Regions from separate parts of the Sodalis praecaptivus genome, predicted to be linked through region 2. Evidence: predicted binding sites of a transcription regulator. Region 2 holds the regulator's gene; each other region holds the start of a gene.

Region 1 (4,234 bases), 560 kb from region 2:
CGCCGGCGCCGAGCGGGCTGACGTCCAGCCGTGTTAATGTGTCGCGCAGGCGGCTTTCGTCGCGGGACAGCATCTCGCCGTAGGCCAGACACCAATGGGCGAAGGTGACCGGTTGCGCGCGCTGCAAATGGGTATAGCCGGGCATCACGACGTCCTGATTGGCCTCGGCGGTGAGCACCAGCGCCTGCTGCAATTGGCGAATTGCGCCAAGCAGCTCGGCGACTTGCGCTTTGCACCACAGCTTCAGATCCGTCGCCACCTGGTCGTTGCGGCTGCGCCCGGTATGCAGCTTCTTGCCCAAGTCGCCCACCTTCTCAATCAAGCGCTGCTCCACCCAGCTGTGAATATCTTCCGCATCGCTGGCGAGGATGGCCTGCGGCGCGGCGCGCACTTCTTCCAGGGTGACGTTCAGGGCGTCTTCCAGCTGCTGTTGTTCCGTTTCGCTCAATACCCCAACGGTGACCAGCGCGCGGGACCAGGCCACGGAGCCAACAATATCCTGCTCGGCCAGGCGATAATCGAACCGCAGCGAGTCGTTAAAAGATTTAAAACGTTGATCCGCCGCCTGACTGAACCGTCCGCCCCAAAGTGCCATAACCTGCTCTCCTGAAAACCATGCTGACCCGCGCCGTCGCGCGCGGGCAATGTGAGGGCGCGGCCTCATGCCGCGCCGTAAGAGGGTAATATCAAACCGGCCGGCGACCGAAGCGGCCGGCGGCGCCGAGAATCAGGCCAATATGCGGGTGCCGATGGCAACGCCGTTGAACAACGCCGGCAGCTGCTCGGCGTGACGCCAGCTGGCGATATCCACCGGCCTGCCCAGCGTACGTGCCGCATCGAGCGCGGCATTGACCTTCACTATCATACCGTCGGTGATGATCCCCTGTTCGATCAGCTGTTCGGCTTTCTGCGCCGTCATTTCCGCAATGCGCTGGCCTTTGCCGTCGAGGATCCCGCTGACGTCGGACAGCAGGATCAGATCCGCGCCCAGGGTGGCGGCCAACGCGGTCGCCGCCTGATCGGCGTTAACGTTCATCAATTCGCCATCGGCGGTGATCCCGATAGAACTGATGACGGGCAGATAGCCCGCGTCCAAGAGCGTGGTCAGCAGCGCCGGTGAACCGGGATGCGCATGGCCGACATGGCCCAGCGCCGGGTCAAGCGGCGTCACGCTTACGCTGTCGCCGTCCCCTAGGCACAGCCCTACCCCATTAATGGCGTGTTTCTTCGCCCACGCCAACAACGTCTTATTCGCGGTGCCGGCCAGCGCGCCGGTAATAATCGCAATCTGATCCGCAGGCGTCACCCGCAGACCGTTTTTCTTTACCACCGGTAGGGAAAGTTTATGCATCAACTCGTCCACCAGGCAACCCCCGCCGTGGACGATAAGCAAGGGGCGCTGGTGCTCGGCGCGGTAACTATCGAGCGCGGTAAATAAACGCTCCAGCGCCTCGTCGCTGTCCAGCAATACGCCGCCCAGTTTGATAATCAATGGATTCATTATGTTGTTGGCCTCACTTGCCCTTACCAAAGCGCCTGCGTCTGCGCATAACCAAAACGGATATTGGCGCACTGCACCGCCTGCGCCGCCGCTCCCTTGAGCAGATTATCCTCGGCGGCCACCACAATCAGATGTTCGCCCTGCATTTTAAAACCAATATCGCAAAACGGCGTGCCCACTACCGCTTTGAGCGCCGGCACGCCCTGATCGTAAAGCCGCACCAGCGGCTTGTCGTCATAGGCCTGATGGAAACTGGCCGCGACCGCCGCCTGGGTCACGCCGGGCCGCAGCCGACAGGTAATGGTCGCCAGGATGCCGCGGGCGAAATTGCCCAAATGCGGCGTGAAAATCACCGGGATACCCAAATGGCGGGCGATTTCCGGCTGGTGGCGATGGGTGAAGATACCGTAAGGCTGCAGACTGACTTCGCAGAAGCTATTGCCGAGCGTTGCCTTGCGGCCGGCGCCGCTGACGCCGCTGACCGCATTTATCACCGGCCATTGTTCGCCGTTAAGCAACCCCCCTGCGACCAGCGGTTTAAGCGCCAGCTGCGAGGCGGTGGGATAACAGCCGGGCACCGCTATCAGCTGGGCGGTTTTAATCGCCTCTTCCTGCCACTCCGCCAGGCCGTATACGGCCCGGTCTAGCCAGTCAGCGTGCTGGTGCTCGAACCCGTAATATTGCGGGTAAAAGTCTGCCTGATTGACGCGGTAGGCGCCGGAAAGATCAATCACCACGCAGCCGGCCGCCAGAAACTGCGGTGCCATCGTATGGCTTACTTCATGGGCGGTGGCGAGAAACACCACATCGGCGCGCTTCGCCCATGCGCTGACATCGTCCATCGGCTGCAGCGGCAGATCAACTATGCCTTTTAACTGCGGATGCAGCTCGGAGAGCAATTTGCCGGCGTCGGCGCTCTGCGCGGAAACCGTCAGCGCGGCAAGATTCATCTGCGGGTGGCGGGCCAGGTAGAGCGCGAGCTCGGCGCCCGTGTAACCGCTGGCGCCGACAATCAGCGTATTCAGCATGGAATTTGTTTGCCTTCTTAACCTTATCGAAACGGGAGTTGGGCGATTCAGCGCCAATCCGCTGTTCACCCGCGAGGTCAAGCGTAGTAGTCTGGTAGGAACCCGTTTACATCACGCTCGACGTTAATGTATTTTTATTCACAATAATTGCATGAATATTGATACTATCCAAAGCAAAGGCTGTCAACTACGATGATAAAAATACCCCCTTTTATTGAGCTCTACCGTGCGCTTATTGCCACGCCGTCCATCAGCGCCACCGACGCCGCTCTGGACCAAAGTAATGAGGCATTAATCACTTTGCTGGCGGGCTGGTTCCGCGATTTGGGGTTTCAGGTTGAAGTCCAGTCGGTGCCGGGGACACGCAACAAGTTTAACATGCTGGCAAGCATAGGCAGCGGGCCGGGGGGATTATTATTAACGGGCCACAGCGATACGGTCCCGTTCGACGATGGCCGCTGGACGCGGGATCCTTTTGTCCTGACCGAGCACGACAATAAGCTTTACGGCCTGGGTACTGCGGATATGAAAGGCTTCTTTGCTTTCGTGCTCGACAGCCTGCGGGATATCGATGCCGCCATGCTGAAAAAACCGCTCTATGTGCTGGCGACGGCGGATGAAGAAACCTCCATGGCCGGCGCCAGTTATTTCGCCCGCAGCAGTCAATTAAGGCCGGATTGCGCCATTATTGGCGAACCGACCTCCCTGACGCCGGTACGCGCCCATAAAGGCCATTTGTCCAACGCGGTCACCGTGATGGGGCAATCCGGGCACTCAAGCGATCCCGCCCGCGGCGTCAACGCCATCGAAGTGATGCATGAGGCCATCTCTCAGCTCAAGCTCCTGCGTGATTCGCTACAGACGCGCTATCACCATCCGGCCTTTGTCATTCCTTACCCCACCATGAATTTTGGTCATATTCACGGCGGCGATGCGGCTAACCGCATCTGCGGCTGCTGTGAATTGCATATGGATATTCGTCCGCTGCCCGGCCTAACGCTCGGCGATCTGGAGGCGCTGATGACCGAGGCGCTGGCGCCCGTCAGCGAACGCTGGCCGGGCCGTATTACGGTGTCGGCGCTGCATCCGCCCATCCCAGGCTATGAATGCCCGGTGGATGCGCCGCTGGTGCGCGTGGTGGAAAAACTGCTAGGGGTAGAGACCGAGGTGGTCAACTATTGCACCGAGGCCCCGTTTATTCAGGCGTTATGTCCCACCTTGGTGCTCGGTCCCGGCTCTATCAATCAGGCGCATCAGCCCGACGAATTTATCGACACAGCATTCATCAAACCCACCCGGGAATTGATCACGCAAATTGTTCAGCATTTTTGCCATCACTGAATGAGTAACACGCTTTCCACGCCGGCATCGTCGCGCGTGGAAAACACCCTTTGCGCAGAAAATACCGCCTGAATGAATAAGATATTCTTATAATTGGTAGGTGTAATTAAATTTCGCGAATTGCCGCGAATGTGAGGATTTTTGTCGTGAAATGTTGGCAATTGACGAACCTTGCGATACGTGGCTAGATAATGGCAAACAATTTACGCCATCCGGTGAAATAAATTTTCAAAGAGTCCAATCAGGGTCCATATGAACGAACAATATTCGGCAATGCGAAGCAACGTTAGTATGCTCGGGAAGCTTCTGGGCGACACGATTAAAGATGCGATGGGAGAAAATATCCTGGAAAAGGTTGAAACCA
Region 2 (4,234 bases):
GCACCCTCGCGCCGCCTTTTTTGCCAGCCCTCCTCCCTGGCTCGCCGATTCAGTCCCTGTCGTGTTTTGGGTAGTCCACCTACCCCAATCAATTCGTGCGTTGCAATCCATTCTTTTTTTATTTCCATCTTTAATCCCCCTCCTTGTCATGGTGACAGCCTGGCGCTATCGCCATCGCACGGTTTGGGCAGGTACTGTGGAATTTACGGCACCTGATTCCCGTTCCGCTATTACGACAACATTTAATGTATAACATTAAAGACTTGTCGTAACGCTAATTACAACACAAAAAAAGCGCATTGGATCAAAGGTGGCATTAAAAAATGAGATCAATGCCAGCTATTAGAATAAAAAACACAAAATTAATAAAAATTGTTCATTATCAATTGAATAGAATTCTTATAACATTATCTATGTTATTACTGTAATGCAATAAACTATCTCTTAAGAAATAAGTTTTAGGTGAAAACGAATGGCCGAGAAAAGGGAAAAGAAAATGGCGCTGCCGCTAAATTTTCGACACGGAAACCGGGCCAGAAATAGTATTTGGCATAAGGAAAAGTTTATCGTTATACCCTGCTGAGGCGATGAAATGTTTAGCGTAGATTTAATCCCTCCGCCGACGCCATAACAGAAGTCGCGACCATCCCGCATGGCGTCAGGCGTCCCTTTTCGCCGGCGCAGGGCAACGCCACACGCACCGGTTCATCAGCAATAGCCACCTCGCCGGCGCAGGGCAGCGTCACACGCACCGGTTCACCAGCAGTAGCCACCTCGCCGGCGCCAGGCAGCGCCACACGCACCGGACCGCCAACAGTTCCCGCCCCACCGGCGCCGGCCCTGCCTGACACCTAAGCGCGCCGGGCCAGCCTACGCCCCGGCGCGTCAATGCCCCTAGCCCGGGCGAAACGCCCGACAAAACAATGCCGGCGTCGCCGGCAAATAACAGACCGCACCCGGCGGCTGTGATTATAAAGGGCAGCGCCGACGCAAGGATCGTAGCGCCTTATCCTCACGGCGGCGGCGGGCTACTGCTGCAGGAACTGGTCGCCGAGCGCAATATCCTGATTGAGCGCCGCGCGCATATCCTGTAGCGCCTGCTGCTCGAAGTCGCTGAGGATACCCAGCGGCCGCCGCGCGCTAACGCCCTGCGGCCCCAGCAGCAGCGGTTGGGCAAAAAAGCGGGAAAACGCCGACTCGCTTTCGACATAGGCGCATTCGATAATTCCCTGCTGCCCCTGCAGCGCCCGCACCAGCGACAGCGTAAAGCGGGCCGCGGCATACCCCATGGCAAGCGTGGCCGATCCGGCGCCGGCTTTGGCCTCCACCACCTCGGTGCCGGCGTTGCGGATGCGCCGCGTCAGGAGATTCACTTCTTCATCGCTGAAAGTGATCCCCGGCACCTGCGATAACAAAGGCAGGATGGTGACGCCGGAGTGGCCGCCTACCACCGGCACCTCTATTTGATCCGGCCGCAGCCCTTTCATGGCCGCCACGTAACTGTTGGCGCGGATAACGTCCAGAGTGGTGATACCAAAAAGCTTTTGCGGCTGATAGACCCCGGCCTGCGCCAGCACGCCGGCGGCGATGGCAACCAGGGTATTCACCGGATTGGTGACAATGCCGATCAGCGCCTCGGGCGCACAGACCGCCACCTGACCCACCAGCTGCCGCACGATGCCGGCATTAACATTAAACAGATCCGCACGATCCATACCGGGCTTACGGGCAACGCCCGCCACAATCAGCACGATATCGGCGCCAAGCAACGCCGGGGACGCGTCTGGACCGCAAAAACCACGCACCTTCACCGGCGAGGGAATGTGGCTGAGGTCCACGGCAATCCCCGCCGTTACCGGCGCAATGTCATACAGCGAGAGTTCCCCATCCTGGGGTAAACGGGTTGTTAGCAGCAGCGCCAGCGCCTGGCCGATGCCGCCTGCCGCGCCGAGCAGTGCGACTTTCATTGTAATCTCCTTATATCCCTACGAAGAATGGCATCTCATACTCTACTGAAAAGCATAAAGGCATCGCCTAATAAAGACAATTGATGAACATCAGGATTGCGACAGCGCATGGAGAAGCAGGCCATCTGTAGGCGGGTTGCAAGTTGGGGGCTTTTCACCCACCATGGACAGCGAAAGCTGTCTCCGGCAGCAATTTCATTGCATAAAAATTCATAAATATGCATAATAATCCATTAAATAATCGGCTTACTCTGCGGTAAAACATGCGAAATCAATCGAAACAGGAAGAACTGGTCAAGGCGTTCAAGGCGCTGCTGAAAGAGGAAAAATTCAGCTCTCAGGGCGAGATTGTGCTTGCGCTGCAGGAGGCGGGCTTTGAGAACATTAATCAATCCAAGGTCTCGCGTATGCTGACTAAATTCGGCGCCGTACGCACCCGTAACGCCAAGATGGAAATGGTATATTGCCTGCAGGCGGAGCTGGGCGTTCCCACCGCCAGCAGCCCGCTGAAAAATCTGGTGCTGGATGTGGATCATAATGACGCGCTGGTTGTCATCCATACGAGCCCCGGCGCGGCACAGCTCATTGCCCGAATGCTGGATTCGCTGGGGAAATCAGAAGGGATCCTCGGCACTATTGCTGGCGATGATACGGTCTTTACCACCCCCGCGCCTGGCTTTTCGGTCAAACGACTGTATGAATTTATTCTGGTCCACTTCAACCAAGAGCTCTGACGCTACCGCCGCTCGCGTTCGCAGCCGCCAGGGCCGACGGCGCACCGGATGCGCCATGCCGACGGCGTTACCGTAGAGCTGCCGCCGGCACCTGCTGGCCTAAGCTTGCCGCTCGGGCGCCTCGCCACGGCGTTAAACCCGGCATGCCGCAGGCTGGAAATGATCCCGTTTTCGACGTTTAACGTTCCTTTCGCCAGCGCCGGCTCCCGCCGGCGGTCGTGTACAGGCCCAGAAGCTACCGCGCTCCATCGGCACGCGATTTAGGCAGATGCGCGACGCGCATCCGACTGTTTCCCGGTAAAGACACAGCGCCCGCGCGCCCTAATCCGCCATCGTGCACAAAGCCGGATCCGATGCGTTAAACGGCGGTTTTTAACATTGTCTTACGTAGGGTAGGTTTTTTCACCTTGATAAATAGCGTGACATCGGATGTTACATGTCAGAAATAAGGGACTTTATCTGTAGGCCAGTGGGAAATGCTAGCTCAGACCGCACTTTTAGCCACATCAACTTATGCGCATGATTTTACATGACTTTAACAAAATACGCTCAATTTTTGCGCATATGTAATAACTTTTGCTTCTAACCTGGATGATTGCAAGCTTAAAGTTTCATAAATAATTATGATCAAACTATTAGTACCCGTCGTTACTAGTGTATACTTAGCTTCGTGATAAGCATCACAGTCCGAGAAAGATGCGCGTTATATGAGGAATAAAATGATGAAAACCAGAACGGCGTTACCATTAATGGCGGTGCTTTCCGCATTGTCTTTCGGCGCGTTCGCCGCGGATTCCATCTCGCTGCAGCAGGCTCAAGATTTGCAGCCCATGGGCAGCGTTAGCGTCAGCGGTATCGACGGTGCGCCAAGCGACATCCATCAGGCGCTGAATCAGGCGGCCGACGCGAAGGGCGCACGCGCCTACCACGTAACCGAAGCCTATGAACACGGCAACTGGCACGCCACCGCCCAGCTTTACAAATAATCTGTTCGCCAGAACCGGGACGGCTGCCCGCGGCAGCGCCTGGCGGATCAGCGCCACCCGGCGGGCATGCTTTTTGGCAGCACTATGCAATGTGTCATGTTGTGAAACACGCTCTGTAACCCACATCATTTCGCGGCGACCCTCAGTTAATCCTGTGTCCGGAATTAACCCATCGCGATTTGATGATTCCCTCATCGTCTAGCAGACGATTTTCCCCCGCTCGCGGGGTTTTTTTTTGCCCTGGGCTAACGCCCCTCAGCCCTGGCGCGTGGCTCGTTGCGCCAACTGATCCAGCAGCTTGGCATGAATGCCGCCAAAACCGCCGTTGCTCATCACCAGGATGTAATCTCCCGGTTGCGCGGTTTTCACGATCATTTCCACCAGCGTATCAACATCGGCGCTACAGTGCGCGGGCTGCACGCAGGCCTCCGCCACTTCGCTCACCTGCCAGGGAATATGCTGCGGCTGATACAGAAATACCTCGTCAGCGCGGCCGAGTGACGGCGCCAGCTCATTTTTGGATAGCCCCATTTTCATGGTGTTGGAA
Region 3 (4,234 bases), 1.7 Mb from region 2:
GCCCGGTCGGTGATGGCGAAACCCGGCAACGACACGCTTATTAATGCCGGACCGGATCTCAAAGGCGCGATGCTCGCCACCGATGTCGCAATGGGCATGCGCAAAGGGGATACCCGTCTGAAAGCCACCTTTGACGCGGCTATCACCGCCGCCGCGCACGATGGCGTGATCCGCCAGCTGTCGCAGAAATGGAGCAAAATGGACCTGACGCCGGATCTGCCTTGATAGGGTGCCCGCGCGGCTCCGTTATCGTCGGAGTTCGCAACACATGGGCCAAACCCGGCTCCGGCGCTCGCGCAGGCCGGCCTGGAGCGCGGAGGTGAGAAGCAGCCACATCAGGCAGCCATTTCCAAGCGCGGCGTTTTAGCGCCGCGCCAGTACGCCTCCGGCGGCAAAATAGGCTTTGATACCCGCCAAAATCGCTTCCGCCATCTGTTGCTGATACCGGGCGGTACGCAGCCGCCGTTCTTCTTGAATATTGCTGATGAATGCCGTCTCCACCAGAATCGAGGGAATATCCGGCGCTTTCAAAACCGCAAAACCCGCCTGATCGACGCTCTTTTTATGCAATTGGGTGATCTTGCCCACATGATTTAACACATGTTTACCGAATTTTAGGCTGTCGTTGATGGTAGCGGTCTGCATCAAATCGAAAATCGTATGATCCAAATAGCGATCGCCGCTTTTGCTCACGCCGCCTATCTCATCGGCGGCGTTTTGCGTTTGGGCCAGATAGCGGGCCGCGGCGCTGGTGGCCCCTTTAGTGGATAACGCGAATACCGAGGCGCCGTGGGCGGTGCGGCGGGTAAATGCATCGGCGTGTATTGAAACGAACAAATCCGCCCGCTGCTTACGCGCCTTGGCTACCCGCACCTTCAGCGGGATAAACACATCCTCATTACGGGTCATGTAGACCTGCATATTCGGCTCGCGTTTAATCAGCGCGCTCAGGCGGCGGGCTATCTGTAGAACAATATCCTTTTCACGGGTTTTATATTTGCCGATAGCGCCGGGATCTTCGCCGCCGTGGCCCGGATCGAGCATCACCACCACCGGTCGATCGCGCCCGGCCTTCCCGGCCTGCGGCGCCTGGGATTCCGGCGGCAGGGTGCGCGCCAGATCGCCCTTGTTATAATCTTCCAGCAGCGCCAGTAGCGGGTCGTCCTGCACCGCGGAACGGCTGCCCTGGTGCGGGTAAAGATCCAGCACCAGCCGGTGGCGGAAGCCGTGGGCCGGCGCCAGCGTCAGAAAACGCGGCGCCACTTTCTGTTTCAGCTCCAGCACCAGCCGCACGGTTTGGCCATCGAACTGGCCGACCCGCACCTGGCTAATATAGGGGTCTTCCGGCCGCACCTTGCCGCTGAGCTGGCTGAGCATCGAATTGAGCCGCAGCCCTTCGATATCCAGCACCAGCCTCTCCGGGCCGCTCAAGGTGAAGGTGCGGTATTTCAAGGTGACGTTCGATTCCAGCGTCACGCGGGTATAGCTAGAGGCGGGCCAAATGCGCACCGCCACAATGGTTGGGGTGGCGGCGAAGCCAACCCGGCTGACGCTTAGCAACCAGGTGGCGGCCACGCCCTGCAACAAATGTCGGCGCGCGCGGTTGTGTTCTGAATCAGGCATAACGCCCCGGTAATAACATGTGCATTATCTGAAAAACCAATCGTTTATCGTTAACGGCGGAAACTTTAACCAAACCGCCGGCCGCTGTCATCCCGAAAAGGCCAGACATGGGCGGTGCGGAGCGGACTTTGCGCATCTTTACAAAGTGGGCTACTGTAAATCGGGACTTGCCAAGCGGGGGTTAAAAGAATAAAAATACACAAAATCAGAATAATCATTCACAGAGGGTAGGCCGTGAAGGAACGCAGTACAGAATTGGTTCAGGGTTTTCGCCATACGGTTCCTTATATCAATGCACACCGTGGCAAAACCTTTGTCGTTATGCTGGGCGGCGAAGCCATCGAGCATGAAAATTTCGCCAGTATTGTTAATGACATCGGCCTGTTGCACAGCCTGGGTATCCGCCTGGTGCTGGTGTACGGCGCCCGGCCGCAAATCGACGCCAATCTGGCGGTACATCATCTTGAGCCGATTTACCACAAACATACCCGCGTCACCGACGCCCCCACCCTCGAACGGGTGAAGCAGGCCGCCGGCCAGCTACAGCTGGATATCACCGCCCGACTGTCGATGAGCTTGAATAATACGCCGCTGCAGGGCGCGCACATCAATGTGGTGAGCGGCAATTTTATTATTGCCCAGCCCTTGGGCGTGGATGATGGCGTGGACTATTGCCACAGCGGCCGCATCCGCCGTATCGATGATGAGGCGATTCACCGCCAGTTGGACGGCGGTGCCATCGTCCTTCTCGGCCCGGTGGCGGTTTCGGTCACCGGCGAAAGTTTTAATCTCACCTCCGAAGAGGTGGCGACGCAGCTGGCTATCAAGCTGAAAGCAGAAAAGATTATCGGCTTTTGCTCGTCGCAGGGCGTGATTGGCGAAGACGACGATATTATTTCCGAACTGTTCCCCAACGACGCCCAGCGGCGCATCGAACAGTTGGAAGCGCGCGGCGATTACCATTCCGGCACCGTGCGCTTTCTGCGGGGTGCGGTAAAAGCCTGCCGCAGTGGCGTGCGGCGCTGCCATCTTATTAGTTATCAAGAAGATGGCGCGCTGGTGCAAGAGCTTTTTTCCCGCGACGGCATCGGCACGCAGATTGTGATGGAAAGCGCCGAGCAGGTGCGGCGGGCCACCATCAACGATATCGGCGGCATTCTGGCGCTCATTCGTCCGCTGGAGCAGCAGGGGATTTTGGTGCGCCGCTCTCGCGAGCAGTTGGAGATGGAAATCGACAAATTTACCATAATCGAACGGGACAACATGACCATCGCCTGCGCGGCGCTTTATCCCTTTCCCGATGAGCAGATAGGGGAAATGGCCTGCGTGGCGGTGCATCCCGATTATCGCAGTTCGTCACGCGGCGAGATGCTGTTGACGCGCATCGCGCAACAGGCGCGTCGAATGGGGCTGAAGAAACTGTTTGTACTCACTACCCGCAGCATTCACTGGTTTCAAGAGCGCGGCTTCACCCCGGCGGAAGTGGATATACTGCCGAACCAAAAAAAAGCGCTGTATAACTACCAGCGCCGATCTAAAATTCTGGTGGCCGACCTTGAGACGCGGGACGGCCGTTAAACGATAAAGCGATCGAAACGGCGAAGTGACAGGACGGCCACGGTGCGGTGAGGCAATCCTAACGGCCAGCACGCGGGACGGCCGTTGAGCCTGATACCGTGGGACCGGCGGGCCAGGCGAAAAACATCGCCGCGCGCGTCAGCGGTCATCGGCTGGCTGCGGCGGTACCGCCTGGCCCGCAGCCAGCCGCTCGATTAGGCCGCTGCGCCGCTGGGTTTTGGTTGCCATGGCGTGTTGCAATACCTCGTCGGTCGCGTACAGGGACAACCGCGCACGCGCGCGCGTGACCGCGGTATACAGCAATTCTCGCGTTAACACCGGCAAGATCTGATTGGGTAACGCCAGCGCGGTATGGTGGAATTCCGACCCCTGGGATTTATGCACGGTCATCGCGAATGCCGTCTCATGCTCCGGCAGTCGGCTTAGCGGCACCGCTTTGACACCGCCGTCCGGCAGGGAGAAATGCACGCGCAACGTCTGTTCGCCATCCCAGAGCAAGATCCCAATATCGCCGTTATACAGCCCCAGCGACGGCGCATTGCGTACGATCATCACCGGCCGCCCCGCGTAGCTGCGCCCGGCATTGCCGAGGGCAAGCAGCCCCGCCCGGCTCAAGGCCAGCTCAATACGGTCGTTCAGACCGGCGACGCCAAAAGGCCCTTCCCGCAGCGCGCACAGCAGGCGGAAACGGTTAAAGGCGTCCAGAATCGCGGCCGGCGCCTCATGATTGCGCACCCGCGCCAAATAGTCCCGATAGCCCTCGACGCAGTCGTCCAGCATACGCTGATAATCCGCCGTCTCACGCAGCGGCGTGTAGACGACATCCGCCGCGGTGCCGGCGTTAAGCAGCGCCAGCGCATCCTTGGCGTCGCCGGCGTTGATAGCATTTGCCAGCCGGCCAATGCCGGACCCTTCATCGAAGCGGTAGCTTTTACGCAGCAGACATAAACTATCGGCAACGCCATAACCGCCGCCGCCCGTACCCGCCGGCAGCGTAAAGCCCGTTAGCCGCATCAGCTCCGCGCGGCGCGCG

What was found. Region 2 encodes ArgR, which controls arginine synthesis, uptake and breakdown. Its sites were predicted from a motif close to ANTGAATAAAAATACANT; they were not measured.
Region 1: a site for ArgR is predicted at 2,655-2,672, ahead of argC (N-acetyl-gamma-glutamyl-phosphate reductase). Genes of this name have one in related genera too.
Region 3: a site for ArgR is predicted at 1,808-1,825, ahead of argA (amino-acid N-acetyltransferase). Genes of this name have one in related genera too.

The regions. Positions count from the first base shown of each region.
Region 1 covers NZ_CP006569.1:4,544,181-4,548,414, forward strand. The annotation lists gene argH (argininosuccinate lyase) at 1-595, opposite strand, end outside; gene argB (acetylglutamate kinase) at 728-1,504, opposite strand; gene argC (N-acetyl-gamma-glutamyl-phosphate reductase) at 1,525-2,529, opposite strand; gene argE (acetylornithine deacetylase) at 2,722-3,870, shown strand; gene ppc (phosphoenolpyruvate carboxylase) at 4,123-4,234, shown strand, end outside.
Region 2 covers NZ_CP006569.1:3,980,239-3,984,472, forward strand. The annotation lists gene SANT_RS17735 (DNA-binding protein) at 1-122, opposite strand, end outside; gene mdh (malate dehydrogenase) at 1,029-1,967, opposite strand; gene argR (transcriptional regulator ArgR) at 2,231-2,701, shown strand; gene yhcN (peroxide/acid stress response protein YhcN) at 3,424-3,687, shown strand; gene mpl (UDP-N-acetylmuramate:L-alanyl-gamma-D-glutamyl-meso-diaminopimelate ligase) at 3,943-4,234, opposite strand, start outside.
Region 3 covers NZ_CP006569.1:960,223-964,456, reverse strand. The annotation lists gene SANT_RS04360 (transporter substrate-binding domain-containing protein) at 1-225, shown strand, start outside; gene amiC (N-acetylmuramoyl-L-alanine amidase AmiC) at 364-1,623, opposite strand; gene argA (amino-acid N-acetyltransferase) at 1,858-3,201, shown strand; gene recD (exodeoxyribonuclease V subunit alpha) at 3,340-4,234, opposite strand, start outside.